Regions from separate parts of the Pontibacillus sp. ABV4_188 genome, predicted to be linked through region 2. Evidence: riboswitches for the same ligand, from Rfam matches in the RefSeq annotation. Region 2 holds a riboswitch; the other holds the start of a gene.
The links. Region 2 has a riboswitch for lysine ahead of lysA (diaminopimelate decarboxylase). Riboswitches for the same ligand answer to the same signal wherever they lie in the genome.
Positions count from the first base shown of each region.

Region 1: linked by a shared signal. The riboswitch ahead of ACYX4O_RS16590 (Na+/H+ antiporter NhaC family protein) and the one ahead of lysA (diaminopimelate decarboxylase) in region 2 are both predicted to bind lysine.

Region 1 is NZ_CM149975.1:3,234,165-3,242,162, forward strand. It holds gene ACYX4O_RS16580 (MetS family NSS transporter small subunit) at 1-82, opposite strand, end outside; gene ACYX4O_RS16585 (sodium-dependent transporter) at 85-1,599, opposite strand; gene ACYX4O_RS16590 (Na+/H+ antiporter NhaC family protein) at 2,395-3,963, opposite strand; lysine riboswitch at 4,199-4,382, opposite strand; gene yunB (sporulation protein YunB) at 4,444-5,232, opposite strand; gene ACYX4O_RS16600 (HD-GYP domain-containing protein) at 5,290-6,390, opposite strand; gene ACYX4O_RS16605 (YunC family protein) at 6,492-6,806, opposite strand; gene ACYX4O_RS16610 (bifunctional metallophosphatase/5'-nucleotidase) at 6,863-7,998, opposite strand, start outside.
Region 2 is NZ_CM149975.1:1,052,214-1,060,211, reverse strand. It holds gene ACYX4O_RS05345 (ABC transporter ATP-binding protein) at 1-838, opposite strand, end outside; gene ACYX4O_RS05340 (potassium channel family protein) at 1,037-1,774, shown strand; gene ACYX4O_RS05335 (dicarboxylate/amino acid:cation symporter) at 2,087-3,328, shown strand; gene ACYX4O_RS05330 (hypothetical protein) at 3,515-3,748, opposite strand; gene lysA (diaminopimelate decarboxylase) at 3,950-5,236, opposite strand; lysine riboswitch at 5,336-5,511, opposite strand; gene ACYX4O_RS05320 (YkvA family protein) at 5,780-6,229, opposite strand; gene ACYX4O_RS05315 (hypothetical protein) at 6,614-6,769, opposite strand; gene ACYX4O_RS05310 (DUF2268 domain-containing putative Zn-dependent protease) at 6,786-7,787, opposite strand.

The DNA of each region.
Region 1 (7,998 bases), 1.9 Mb from region 2:
CTTTAACAGCCCGCACAATGCTAGCTATTAAACCACCCCAGATAACAGTAGCTCCGATGACAAACATTACAATCCAACTCATGTTTAGCCAACCTCCTTCTCTTCTGACTCTTTCGGCATTGCCAATTCATTATTTGGCCACTTGCGTACCGTCATTAATGCTCCGACGAACATAGCTCCAATGGCAACAACCCAGCCGAAGTAGAATAAGAATTCAATCGGGTACCCTTCATAGTTCTCCATAAGTTCGACACGTAGGTTTTGTAACAACATATACCCCAGGACAACTGGAGTTATTACACCCAAACTAATCCTCCACCAGGCACCTAACATAATGTCAGATAGACTGTTGGCATGAGCCTGGAGGTTTTTTAGTTCTCTCGCAAACCAAGCAACAGCTACAACCTCAAACAAACCAGCAAGCGCTACTCCATAACTGTTTATAAAGTGGTCAACGGTGTCTAAGAAGAATAAACCTCCATTTGTTGCGTAAAGAAGGGATATAATTGCGGAGAGTCCCCCGCCAATCGCAACCGCGGTTACGCGTGATAGGTTAAACTTCTCTGCAACACCCGCTACATATGTTTCGGTAATAGAGATTAACGAAGACAGACCCGCTAATACAAGCGAAGCAAAGAATAAGAAACCAAAGAACCCAGACAATACAGGCATTTCATTAATAATTTGTGGGAATACAACAAATGCTAAACCAATTCCTCCTGTCACCACTTCCGTGACATCTTGACCTGTTTGCAGTGCCATAAAACCAAGTGCAGCAAAAACACCAATACCAGCTAATAATTCAAATGATGAATTCGCAAAACCTGTGATAAAGGCATTGTTTGTGATATCAGATTTCTTCGGTAAATATGAAGAGTACGTAATCATAATCGCAAAAGCGATGGATAAACTGAAGAAGATCTGACCATAAGCAGCAACCCAAACTCCAGGGTCTCCTATTGCATTCCAATTTGGCTGGAAGAATGCTTGAAGACCATCAACTGCCCCATCAAGCGTCAAAGCACGCACAACTATAATTAAGAATAATACCACAAGCGTTGGGATAAAGATTTTATTCGCTACTTCGATCCCTTTCTTAATACCAATTCCAAGAACTGTTAAGGTAATGATCCAAACAATCGCTAGCGGAATAAGAATCTTCATATTCATTCCACCAACAACTCCAGGTTCTGTGATATTCAGGAAATCTTCCATCAAGAATGTACCTGTATCACTTCCCCAAGCTCCATTTAATGCATAACCTGCGTAAAGAATCGCCCAGGCAATAATAACCGCATAATAAGTAGAAATAATAAATGAGATCGCAACTTGCCACCAGCCAATCCATTCAAAGCCTTTTCGCATTCTCCCAAGTGACTTAGGTGCAGATCCGCGATATTTATGACCGATGGTGTACTCCATAATTAAAAGTGGAATTCCGGCAGTTAGAAGTGCGAATAAATATGGTAAGAAAAAAGCACCTCCGCCGTTTTCGTAAGCCGTCGCCGGGAACCGCCAAATATTCCCTAATCCAATAGCTGAACCCATTGCTGCAAGCAAAAAGCCAACCCGTGTTCCCCATTGAGAACGTTTTTCCATGAATAGCCCTCCCCTTCACCAGTCTTATCCTGCGTTACAAGCATATGCTTAATATCCCAGGAGAATGTGTGGTTCTTTTTCTTTTTCAGACTTTTCTAACTATAAGATGTCTTTATTCTAACCAGTCCAACTCGGCTTGTAAAGTAATATTTAAAATTTTCAGATATTTACAATTAGGTTTTTTATCCTACGCCTATTTTTCTAACCAAACCCGTTCCCCATAGTGGATTTTCCATATGCCCCCCTTATATTGCAGACCCGTAGCTTACATATTTTGGCTGGAAGGGGCCGTTACGTTTGATGAGTGCTTGGTCTTGCTCGGGGACAACTCGCTTTCCTGCTGGGAGCTGGGAAGCCTCCTCATTCGCTTCGCTCTCTGCGGGGTCTTCCCTAGGCTCCTTTCCCCGCGGGAGTCTCGCAGTCCCCGAGCAAGCCCTGGCTTTAAAGATGTGAACGGCCCCGCAGTTATCAGCAGGTGGTCTGGTGTCACCCTAATATGGCATGTTTTCGTTCATCCTTATATGGAAAAGGTGGGCCTGGTAACTGCGAGACTCCCGTGGGCAGAAGAGCCTAGGTGAGACCCCGGAGCCCGGCTTTGCCGGGTGAGGAGGCTCACCAGCTCCCCACAGGAAAGCGAGTGGTTTCCAGGCCCACCTTACACTCAACTATAGCAAACGAAAACATTCTCTAAACTTCGGATCTTCAACATTGCTTCCCTTATATGGATCTAACGCAGGTCTTAGCTCAACAATAAAAAAATCCCGTTATGTACGTTACATAACGGGATTTACACAACTATGCAGTTTTGGATTCGTTTACTTCTGAATCATTGCTTTTTGGATTAATCGCAAACACCACAATTATTACAAGTAAGAGCGTAATAACAAGAGAAAGCAATGCACTAGACGTCATGCCATAAACCACATAACCAACAGAAGTGGCCGCGGCACTAATTAAAGCATAAGGCAATTGCGTCATGACGTGGTCAATGTGATTGGATCCTGCTCCTGTAGAAGATAGAATTGATGTGTCTGAAATCGGAGAACAGTGATCTCCAAACACACTTCCTGCTAATACAGCTGCTAAAGCAGGTAAGAACATGCTTACGTCTGTGTTTGCTGCGATATTCCCTGCAATGGGGAGCATAATTCCAAATGTTCCCCATGACGTTCCTGTGGAGAACGCCATTCCTCCAGATACTAAGAAGACGAGTAATGGTAAATAAGACGGGGCAATGTTCAGAGATTCAAATTGAGCTGCTAAGAATTCACCTGTCTCAAGCTCACCAATAATGGCCCCAATCATCCATGCAAAGACTAAAATATAAATAGCTGGCATCATTGCTTTAGATCCTTCAAGGCTTACTTTGCTAAGAGGTGACTTTTCACCAGGTTGAGTTACATACAGAACAAATCCACTTAGTGCGGCAAATAAGCCACCAGCAAATAATGAGCGATTTACATTTGTATTCTTGAAAATCTCAAGAATAGTTACGTTTCCTTCTGTCCCTTGGATGCCCGTTATTACCATGGCAATGACAGTAGCCGCAATTAATACAACGATAGGAACAATCAAGTGATAGACACGCCCATTGTGGACATCTTTAAATTCATTGTTCAAGTCACCCGGCACGTCTTTCGTCTGGTCAACAAGTTCCCCTTCAACTTCAGCTTTTTGCTCATGCCTCTTCATGGCTCCAATATCGAATTTACGATAAATGGTTAAGAACACAAGGAGTATAGCTGCGAATACATATAAGTTCATTGGAATCATCTTAACAAACGCTTCTAAGCCACTAAACTGAGTTAATTCATTTGTTGCAATAATGGTCCCTATAGTACCAATAATATATGCACCCCAGCTTGATATCGGTGAAATTACCGTAATTGGCGCTGACGTAGAGTCAATAAGATACGCTAACTTTGCTCTAGAGACTTTATAACGATCTGTTAATGGGCGAGCAACCTGCCCTATTGCCAGACTATTAAAGTAATCGTCAATGAAAATAATAATACCTAATACAGCTGGCATAGTTTGAGCACCCTTACGTGTTTTAACACGTTGGATCGCCCACTCTCCAAATGCACGACTTCCACCGGAAGCAGTCATAAAGGCTGTTGTAATCCCTAATAAGATTAAAAAGCTGAGTAAGAATAAATTGCCTAAATTAAGCGCGCCATCTACATAGAAAATCGTATAGAATTGTGTCCATACTTCAGATAATGTCGCAGGTATAGAAAAACCATGGAGCATGAAAGCACCAAGTAAAATTCCTACTCCCAATGAGATAAGCACTCGTCTTGTAACTAAGACTAAGACAAGCATAACAAGTGGTGGAATAAGTGAGTAAATCGTTCCTTCCATCTTTTCGTTCCCTCCATTTTTTGTAATGATCTCCTTCGTGTTTCAGCCTTGATGTTATTGAAGGAAAGGAACGATGGACATGACGATGCAAGTACTGTCGAGCGCAGATTGGTGTGGTAATCTGGCTTTAAAATGCAGAAGAGTAAGAGGAAATAAAAAAACAGCAAATAATGATAGAGAAAATAACCTATCATTACTTGCTGTTTTATCGCAAATAATATTGTTATCCTCCATCTCGATCAGTAGCGCATCATGCAATCCAACGTTCGGTTTGCATGACAGTACATTCTCTATTTGGGAATGCACCAGCGTAAGGAAGGGGACCCTTCGTTACACTTCGGCAAGCAGCCCTTTCTCCAGTTCTCATTGTTGTCATCCTCAAACTGGGTACTAATGCTAAATGCACCTCTACCTCATCGATATGATAAGGGTAGATGAAATTCAATTTTTGTGTAAGACAAATATTATCTTAACAAGTTTTTATGGTCCTGGCAAGGGGTTCGTTGGAACTTCAATAGATGGATTCATTCCACCGCCACCACCATTATAGAAATCAGGTACTTTCCCAATAATGACGTTATGTGCAATAGGAACTTCGGTATTGACTGTGATCAGCTTTGTAGAAAACGGCAGGAGTACTTGTAAATTGACTTCAACTCTTAAATCAATATCAACAACAAGCATATTAATACCATACTCTTTCTCTTCTTTAATAGCATCCGCTTTCACATTTCCAATGTAAGTAAAATGGACAGGAATCTCTGGTCCTAGGTTTGATAATAACGTATTCCCAGTCGCTTGCCCTAAAGGAATTCTAGCAATGGTACGTTTATCTTGTACAATCTCTGTATTCGTCTCCTCAGGTTGGTCAATATCCACATCATAGGATATACCAGGGTCAGGATCTTCACCTTCCCCTAATCTTGTTAAATATTGATTAACGCGAAATAACGTATCCCTCGTTACTTTATTAATCGCCGCTGAGTTGAAGCCAGCGGACACTACATTTCCTTGATCATCATAAGTATACTGGACTAAATCATTCACATTTAAGTCTTCTGCCATTTTCTTACTGACCGTTTCTGCAATAGCTTCTTTTGCAAATTGTTCGGTTCTCGCCTCTGCAATCTCCATAATCTTCGGCTCGATCCCTTTATTTATAATCCATAAGCTTACAAAAGTGCTTATGAGAAAAAACATGAACGTTATAATAAATATCTGTCTGGCTGGAGGTGGTGCCATTGAACCTTTTCTTCTATTTCTCCCCATAATAAAACCCCCTCTCCTCAATCTTATGCAAGGTGAGGACAGGGTTTGACTGTTTTATTACGTTTTTCCAACCAACGTGGTATCGCATTCTGTAATGACAATATTCAAGGCTTTACTTAGATCTAATTCATAATAGGGATATACGGACTGTCCATTTTCTTCTAAAATCCTTACGTGTGGACGGTCACTAATATTAGAATTTTGTCTGGCCACAATACCTTTTCGTCCATCACTTAAACAAACACTCAAGCCATTTGGATACACAGCAACGCTTCTTCTGAAGGCTTGAATCATATGTAAATCAAACTTTGTCCCCGCGCCTGCGTACAGAATCTCAAGACCCTCGTGAGGTAGCATAGCTCTTCTATACACTCGGTTACTTGTCACTGCATCAAACACATCTGCAATTGCTAAAATTTTAGCGTAGTAATGAATATCTTTATCGCAAAGTCCTCTTGGGTAGCCAGAGCCATCTAGCCGCTCATGGTGTTGAAATGCACAATGGGCTACCACCAAAGGCACATTAGGAACAGATCGAAGCATATTGAAACCAGCTTCTGAATGCTCTTTAATAAGCTCAAACTCTTCATCATTTAAAGCACCAGGTTTAAACAGAACTTCCCTTGGGACTCTAACTTTACCAACATCGTGCAGAATGGCTCCAAACCCTAGTTCTTCAAGTTTTCTTGGAGGTAACCCTAGTTCTGTACCCAACGCTAACGTATAGATCGTCACATTTAAAGAATGAGTGAAAATATAATCATCGTATGTAAACACATCTGATAATAAAGATATAGCTCGATCATGCCCCTGTATGTCCGATAATATCTTCCGGACTACTTCTTTCATCTTCTCCCCGGTACGATCGAAAATGAAAGCATCATGTAGAGCAGATGCTGTCTTAACTTTATCGAATGTATGTGTAATATGATTGATCGCTTGGTTCCTTACTTGATCTGTAATCGGAAATTCTGTAACAATATCGTCTGTGACTTCGTCCTCTATGTAAACATATGTAATTCCCATGTCGTTTAATCGTTCGATCATTTTCAGAGTTAACGACACACCTGAATGGATTAAGACCTTCCCCTTTTCGTTATGGATCGGTTTTGCCAACTCATGACCAGGCTCTAAGGAAAACGTTGATAGCAATCGCATAATACCCCAACCTTATACCAAACTTAACTCCCGCATTCTTAATCGCTATGTACACCGAGAGAATTTGCAGTAGAGATACAAACTCCCTCGCACCAATTTAGTTAAGACTCTTCTCTTGTCAATCTTAACATGGCTTCTTTCCCAATCATTCCTTTTTCCCACCCAAAAGCTTTTGATCCTATTGTAACCTTTTCTAAAGGCGCGTCGAGTAGATCTTGTATACTCCGTACTCCTACTGCTCTCCCAGCTACAATGTTTCGATCAGCTAACTTCTCATTTAATAGGTCCACATCCAATGCCCCACACATTATATATCCTTTTTCATGAGTCACAACTAGCAAGTTCGTTTTTGGTAAAACAACAGAAACAGCTGTGAACGGAACACCCTCAATCCATACAGGCTCCACCGTAACCATCGTATTCCACTCCCTTCTGCTACAATTTATGAAAATGGCAGAAGAAAGTGCATTATTTACGGCATTTGTTTGAGAGTTTCAAATAATAGATCGCGAAGCAATTCTGGCATATAATATTCCTTTTTAGGACTATTTGCAATTTCAGGGAGCAAACGACCAAACGTAAAGGTATCAGCAGTAGCTACAGAGTACGTACGAGATGGATCAATCTCTTCCCCATCAATGATAACTCCTGTAACGTACTCCTGACCATCTTGAGCTTTTTTACTTTGTACATCTACTCCATCAAACACCATACGTCCTATCACTTCGCCTCTAAATCCAAAACCTTTGAGCTTTAACTCCATGAAGCGCTTCGCATGAGATTGACGAATGACTTCCATAAGCTGATCGCCTTTAAGTTCCACCTTACAAGGATTCATAGGATGAGGACATTTCCGGTGTATATCTCCTCTTGTAACAGGGCCTTGAGGGAACCCTTCCAACAGGACACCGGCGTTCAACATCGCTACATCAGCATCTGTCCAGTCCTTGAGGGTTTTAACAAATTGTTTCATCACCTCGGACGTTTCGAACCATGTTGCATGTTGGTCTTGGCTTAATTCTGTTACCGTTTTATGCAACATACGAGAAGCTTCTTTAGAATAATCTTCTACAAGCTGCACTGTCTCCTTATCCTCATCCTGCATCTCGAGAGAATAGGCGCTAGCAGATTTTTGGGTTAGCTTCCGATTAGTCTTATCCCACTGTAAGGCCACTTGTCCAACATACATACCATGCTTACCAGCTGCCGAGAGCAGCGTCCCATTAATATACTCACCATCTTTAAATAAATGATGGGTATGACCACCAATAATTACATCAATCGAATTGTAGCGATTGGCAATTGCCTCGTCATCGTTAATCCCTAGATGGGATAATAACACAATAATGTCTGCTTTCTTTTCGATCTCTTCTAATAATTCATCCAGCTTATCAAAAGGAGAAACGACCTCCCATCCCATTTGCTTGTAGAAGGTATAGAAGGGGGCAGTAAGACCAATTACGGCAACCTTTGTTCCATTAGTTGTTGTCTGAATAGTATAAGAATCTAGCCATGAGGGATCAGGAGCATTTATGGTTGATAGATTTGCACAAGCCACATCAAATGTGGCTTCATCATATAATGTATACAAATCTTCGTGCGTGAGAG
Region 2 (7,998 bases):
CCCTTTTTGAAAAATAGATCATGATCTCTTCAAGATTTGGGCGCGTTGATTTAATTTCTAATGACGGGTCAAAATCTTCCTCATGGATCAATCCTGTAAAGCCAAATGAATTTTCTTTATAAGAAATTAAATCATCTTTCACCTTTTCAAGTTGACTTTCATCTCCGTTCAACAATCGATATGTGTTAATAAATTCTTCTTTCTCGCCACTATTAATGATTTCTCCGTTATGGATGTAGGTGATATAATCTGCACATTTTTCTAAATCAGAAGTAATGTGAGTTGAGAAAAGAATACTGACTTCACCTTCTTCTACCAACTCTTGAAATAGATCTAACAAATTGTCTCTAGCTACAGGGTCAAGTCCACTGGTTGGTTCATCAAGGATCAGTAGCTTTGAACCATGTGATAAGGCAAGGGCTAAATTATATTTCACTTTCATCCCTTCTGACAATTGAGCGATTTTTTTATTCTCATCTAAATCAAATCTCTTAAGATAATGGTTGTAGGTTTCTTCATCCCAATGCTTATAAAACTTCTTAACCACATTCGTTACGTTTTTGACCTTGCTTCTTGTATAATAATTAACCCCACCGAAAGCATACCCAATCACTTGCTTCATTTCGAGTTCGTGCTCAATGAAATTCTTACCCAACGTACTTATTTCCCCACTATCAAAATGAGTCAGGTTCAAAATTGATTTTATAGTGGTTGTCTTCCCAGCTCCATTCGCGCCGATAAACCCCATAATGTATCCTTTCTTTAGTTGAAAAGAAACATCTTTTAACTGGAATTGCTCATATTTCTTATTCAGATTTTTGACATCCAAAGCCATCATAGGTAAGCTCCTCTCCTAAACCGTGTATATTGTATATACACACTATACCCTCAAAACAAGATGAATGTCAATTAAATTTTGGAAGCACGGGTGGAAGCACGGGGACGGTTCTGGTGCTTCATCAGGTCACTATACGGGTATTTGTATAGTACCTTCCTTTTTCATGTCTTTGGAGGACTATAACTGTGTGGTGATTCTTTGCATGTACTAAGAAAGAGTTTTATATATGAAATTTTTCTAGCAAGTCTTGTCATTATTTCTTTGGTTGCTGAACTTCCAGAGGAGCAAGGATTTGCGCTGGATCTATTCATCTGGATTGTATTTTTACTAGATTACACCGTACGACTCGTGGCTAGTGAGAAGAAATGGGAATTTATAAAAAGGAATCCCCTCGACATTATTGCAATCATTCCATTAGATCAGATCTTTCGAGCCGTTCGCCTGATTAGACTTTTGAAAGTTATCCGCCTCATTTCTTTATTAAAACGAGGGCGTTCTTTCTTGGATATCGTTTTTGAGAAATATAACATCGATAAGGTATTCGTATTTGTCATTGTCTTTTTATTTCTCAGCTCCCTTTCTATGACCTGGATCGAGCCTGAATTTGAATCTTATGGAGATTCTTTATGGTGGGCAGTGGTTACAACTACGACAGTTGGGTATGGAGACATCTATCCTCAGACACCAGCAGGAAAGGTGATCGCAAGTGTTCTAATGTTTATTGGAATAGGAGTTATAGGTGTCGTTACAGGAACAATCGCTTCACTGTTCTCATCGGATCATTCAAAATCAGACGAGCATGAAGAACTACCAAAAGAACTGGAGTTTGTTAGATCTAGACTGAACAAGAACCCTAGTGATGAAAGCCTCAACGAGATGATACAGCAACTCGAACAATACAAGGAGAAGCGCGGGGACGGTTCTGGTGCTTCATGAGGTTGAGGGATCTTTTACCTTTACAATGCTGTTTCACGCAAAAACGTCAGAGATCATGCCATTCTCTGACGTTTTTTTATTAAAAGGGACGAGATGTGTGCGATCTCTTACGTTATACATCTATATACTAATGAAAGTGTCATAGACTGAGCGCCTCTATTCCGTTTTCCTAAAAAGGGAAAGGGAAAAGACAAAGAGGGACAAGGTACCTGTCCCCTTATCCCTTATAACTATCTCATCTAAGCGATCCATGATAAAATTCGTAAGGACATCTTACTCTTTAATTACTATAAAGAAAAAGGAGGGAATCGGTTGAAAACACTCTTCAACAAATACATAGAAACATCTTTCGTACTTAAGATGTTTATCGGATTTCTTGCAGGTACACTGCTCGCCTTAGCCATCGGGGAACAGGCAACGGTTGTTAAGCCCCTGGGAGATCTATTAATCAATCTATTAAAACTCATTGCCATACCGGTCATCTTCTTAACCGTTGTCTTGGCGGTGGATCAGATGAACTTACCTACACTCGGTCGCATGGGTGGGAAACTCATTCTTTACTACATCGCGACAACAGCAGCTGCTGTGTTTATTGGACTTGGGCTTGCTTTCTTGGTCGATCCTGGTAAGAATCTTGAGCTTCCAAACGCAGAGGTTGAGAAACCAGATACGCCTTCATTTGGTGATGTGTTGATGAACATTATTCCTGATAATATCGTCGCACCGTTTGTGAATGGGGATCTCATGTCGATTCTTTTCTTATCTGTCATTATCGGTATCGCGATCTCGACGATGAAATTCTCTAGTGAAGAGAAGATGAAAGGCTACGGTGAGCTGTTAGACCGGTTCTTCCAGGCGCTCAATGAACTGTTCTATAAACTATTAAACGGCGTTCTCTTATACGCTCCAATTGGAATTTTCGGAATTAGTGCTTCTTCGTTTGGTGGCCAAGGTTGGGAAACACTTCAATCCTTACTTAGCTTTACGGCTGTCTTTTATGCGGGAGTTGCTGTTCTTTGGGCGCTTGTTTACACAACATTCCTGAAGCTATCAGGTCATCCGTTAAAGCCGTTCTTCTCAGCTACGAAAGACGCTTATACGACAGCCTTCTTCACTTCAAGCAGTGTCGCTACTTTACCAGTTGCGATTGATACGGCGAAGAAAGCTGGTATATCAGAGCGCGTCGCTCACTTTACACTTCCGCTCGGTGCGGTTTTTAACTCTGATGGTGGCGCTCTGCGCATGGGTGTATCGATCGTGTTCGCAGCGAACATTACAAACTTATCCTTGTCTGTTGGTGACTTCTTTACAATCGTTGTAATCGGTACGCTTCTATCTGTCGGGACAGCTGGTGTTCCAGCAGCCGGACTTGTGACACTCTCTGCTGTCTTAACGATGTTCAACTTACCTCTTGAGATTGTTGCACTGATTGCAGGTGTTGACGTTCTGATTGGTATGGCCGGTACAGCTTCGAACGTATTTGGCGATATCGTTGGAGCTGCGGTTGTGGATAAGTCGGAGGATAAACAAGATCCTACTAAGAAAACAGCTTGATTCTTAAATAAAAAACGGACTCCTTATTACATAGGAAGTCCGTTTTTTTATCGTATTAATCGAAAAGATTAGCAAGCGCTGGGGCGGTTCTGGTGCTTCCCAAGATTGATATGCGGAGGATCTATGACCTTTTCAAATATTATCATGTAAAAACGTCATAGAGGGTGGGACAAGGAACCTGTCCCCTTATCCCACTAATCCGATCATCATCCCCGTAACAAGAACAAAGGAGGTAAATAAATATACACTTCCGCGTAGTTTCTTCTTGTCCTTTACTTCTTCAAGACCAAGAAATAGATTCATCATTGCGATTAAGAAAAACATAATTTCAATCGGCCATTCTACAGAATTAATAAAAAGATCATACAAGCATAGACCAAGCACCAAAGCTGGCAAAACGATATTCACTTTTCGTAACATATGTTGTCCCCCCTACTCTCCTTAGATTCTTCAACAGCCGAATTCTTTAACAATGAAGAAACCTTAAAGGAGCGCTCTTTCGTAAACTGTTATGTATTCTCTGTTTAATTCAATACCCAGCTTGGATCACAAAACATCCAAAAGTTGGTAAACACAGCGTACCATAACGAACTTTACTTGAGAATACATAGGGCCTTACATCTACTGATCCTTCCTCACCAAATCCTCATACGTCTCTCGTTCAATCACAACACGCGATTCCCCGTCTTGCGCAAACACGACAGCCGGACGTGGAATGCGGTTATAGTTACTTGCCATCGAATACCCATAAGCACCTGTACTAAAGACAGCCAAGATATCTCCGTAATTCGTAGGGGGTAACATCAGATCCCAGATCAGCATATCACCTGATTCACAGCACTTCCCGGCTACACTCACAAGTTCCGTTGCGTCTTCATCCGGACGGTTGGCTAGCATCGCCTGGTACCTCGCCTGATAAAGGGCCGGACGGATATTGTCCGTCATTCCTCCATCGACCGTGATATACGTACGGAGATCTGGAATGATCTTTTTAGAGCCGACTTTATATAAGGTCGTTCCCGCTTCTGCTACCATGCTTCTACCTGGTTCGATCCACACTTCCGGGAAGGGCAGCTCATGATCGGTATAGTGCTTCTTTACACTTTCTGAAATGGCTTGAACGTATTCAGAGATAGCCAGTGGCTGATCGTCTTCTGTGTATCGAACGCCAAATCCACCACCGACGTTCAGAACCGGTAACTCAAGACTGTATTTCTTATTCATCTGATACACAAATCCAGTTAAGATCTGAATAGCCTGGTCAAATCCATCTGTTTCAAACATTTGCGAACCGATATGAGAATGGATGCCTAACAGTTTATATTGTGGTTTACGAGTCGCAATTTGGACCGCTGTTTCCGCTTGCCCGTTTGATAATCCAAATCCAAACTTTGAATCTTCCTGGCCGGTCATAATGTATTCATGTGTATGAGCTTCCACCCCTGGTGTCACTCGTAGCAAAATGTTCACTTCTTGATTACGCTGATTGGCTAAGTCATGTAGCATTTCAATCTCAAGGAAATTATCAACGACAAAACAGCCAATCTGTGCATCAAGGGCCATCGCTAATTCCTCTTCTGATTTATTATTGCCATGGAAATGAATACGATCTGCCGGGAATCCTGCTTGGAGTGCTGTGTATAATTCTCCACCTGAGACGACATCAAGGGATAACTTCTCCTGTTTAGCCAAGCGCGCCATCTCTTTACACAAGAATGCTTTACTCGCATAAGCGACTTGGAAATCAAGACCACTCGACTTGAACGCGCCGCGAAATGCGCGGGCATGCCGACGGATCATCCCTTCGTCATACACCATAAGCGGCGTTCCATATTCTTCAACAAGCTTCTCCGTACTTACCCCGCCGATTTCCAAATCTGTTTGTACGTTTGCTTCTACTGTTTGCATCTATAAATCTCCTTTTGTCTCCTCTGCAACACAAAAAACCGTATGAAGCGATGTTCATACGGTTCTTCTAGAAATAGACCTTGAAGATATGTACAACATCTCTTCAATAGTGCTCCACAATCTTAGCATTGCGACAGTCTGGCATTTATTCAATACCAACCCAACAAAGAATAGAATGGCTACTCTTTATCTCGGCGATCTGCCTTTCCCTCCCCTTCTCTGGACCCATTGTCCTCCGGAAAGCTACTCATCATACTCGCGCCTCTATTGTCAGAGAGAGTTATTATTATATTATGGTTAGAAACTATACCATTATGTTTTAACAAATGTCAATAACGCGCCACTTAAAAAAGATCCCCTACCTTAAGAAATACTCGGTCGCAGCTATAAACAAAATAACCACAACCGCCGTCATCCACACATACCAGTCCGGAACGTATACCCATTCAAACATCATTCCCACGCCCTTCCCGAATTTCAATCTACTTCCATCATACAGAAAAAGACTTTCCTAAGTAACCGTACTCAGAAAAGTCTTGTTGATTACCCTTCAGCCGTGCGGTCTGAATCCTTAGGATCCTCGAGCTCATCCACATCAATCGAATCCCCGAACAACTTCTTCACGCGCTCCTTTGCCTGACTTCGCACGTCGTCATTGATATGAGACAACACCTGGTAGACGGCGTAAATAATCACGGCACTGTCATCAGCAAACCCAACGGCCGGGATCATATCGGGGATGGCATCTACTGGCAGGATTAGGTATCCAAGCGCACCGGCAATCGTTAGCTTTGCTTTCTTTGGTGTATCAGGATTTTTGAATGCGTAGAAAAGGAGCAAGCTATAGTATACGCCTTTCTTTCCTAGACGGCCGCTATAGGCGCGTACTTTTTCACCGAATTCTTTTTCAGAGAAATAATCTCGTCCTCGTTCTATGGCACGGGCTGGATTTAAGTTTTTTAAGCGTTGTTGATAGGTCTTCTTTTCCTCCATGGTCCCTCTCCTTTAATCGAATGATCTTGGTTTCTGTTTTCCCTGAATAGGGTGGATTTATTCCTGATCAATCAGTAAGATGAGGCAAAAACGGTAATATGCTTCCGTTAGCTTAGAATGAGAGGAAGGTGGTTGGGGAAATCACTCGCTTTCCGCGACCCCACACGACGTGGGGTCGTTCGACGTTGTCACACGATGTGACGATCTTAGTCGAACTTCCGCTTTCTATTACAAGTCTCCTCCTGCCGCAGGAGTATCGCAATTTCCCGAACCACCTTTGCCATATGTAGAGGGAACGGAAGCATGCCATATTAAAAAGCGTATCCACTATCTAAGTGAATACGCTATGGTAGAGTCCACAGATATTATATGTATTTTCGATCTTCACATGACTTTCTGTCGATAATAGATTCGATCCAATAAATAGCAACAAATCGCGCCAATCACTATGGGCAGAATGGAGCCACCTGCTGTCAAACTTGCTGATGTTTCTTCATAGTAGTAAAGCATGAGGGGCTTGATTTTTAACACATAACCCATTAATAATAAGAGACTACTAACGCCAACCATAACCGCTTCTCTCTAATATTTCATCAGGTGCCATTTTGGTCCATTCTTCAACAGAAACGACAGGATGTTTTTGTATGAATTCCTGCATAATTACGAAGCCAATTTTGTAATCAGACCACCTCGGAATAACATCGTTACCGCTGGAAAATTGTAATACATCCTCTCTTTCATAGGTGTATCGTTTCTCATTTATCCACTTCATTATGTTCTTCTCTTCATTCTCCGATATCTCTCCAGTCCATGGATTTTCATAATCAGGATAGATCATGCTCGCAAAGGAATCTGCTTTACCCTCAATCAGCGCTTCATTAATCAAATCCTTTTGTTCATCTTTATTCAAATGAAAATAGCCAACATGATGATATTCATGAGCCATGGTGTATGTAAGTGCCTCATGGGTGTATTGTTCAGGAGCTATTTCAAGGACGATTAACTCCTTAATCGCACTCCCTGTTACCCCGTTCACATCTTTGATTAAACTAAGTTGATCTGGATTGAATGGAAACAAATAGACCTTCGTAGAGCTGTCCACCTCGAGGAGGTCAACAGACTTCTCTAATGATTCTTCAATTAAACCTACTAGATCTTCATATTTAGAATCTAACATTTGAACAGATTCCTTAAGTTTATCTATATTCTTGGGCGGTTTCATAACATCTCCGCCACTTTCACCGAATGCCTCTTTACGGAATGGCTCGACAACCGTTGATGCGTAGGCTTCTGTTTTACTCTCTAAAGGATTCTCTTCAATGAACTGAATATAGTTAAGAATAGGGTCAAAAAATGGAATGATCTGAAACTCTTGACCTTTAACGATTATCTCGGTGGGCTTAGCGTGTTGGAGAGTATAATGTTCTGAGTTTTCCAATTGGTCTATTTCTTCCTGGGGTTTTGGTGTGGTGGGTGAACGAACTTCTCGTTCTTCCTGATCCTTACATCCTGTTATAATAGCGATCACGAACAACAGGATAAAAACAAAACGCATCATTCTATCTCCCTCCATTGTCAACATGCAAACACAGTAACAAGGTACCTGTCACTGTGTCCCTATTTAAGCATCCTATTAAAGAAATAGTAAGCAACAAAAGAAAAGTGTAACGAGGAGTAATACTTTTCTTTATCCCCCCTAAATCCATATTCAGCAATCCTGCCGCGTTAATGAAAGAAGCGACTGCGCTTATTCAACAATCGCACCCGTT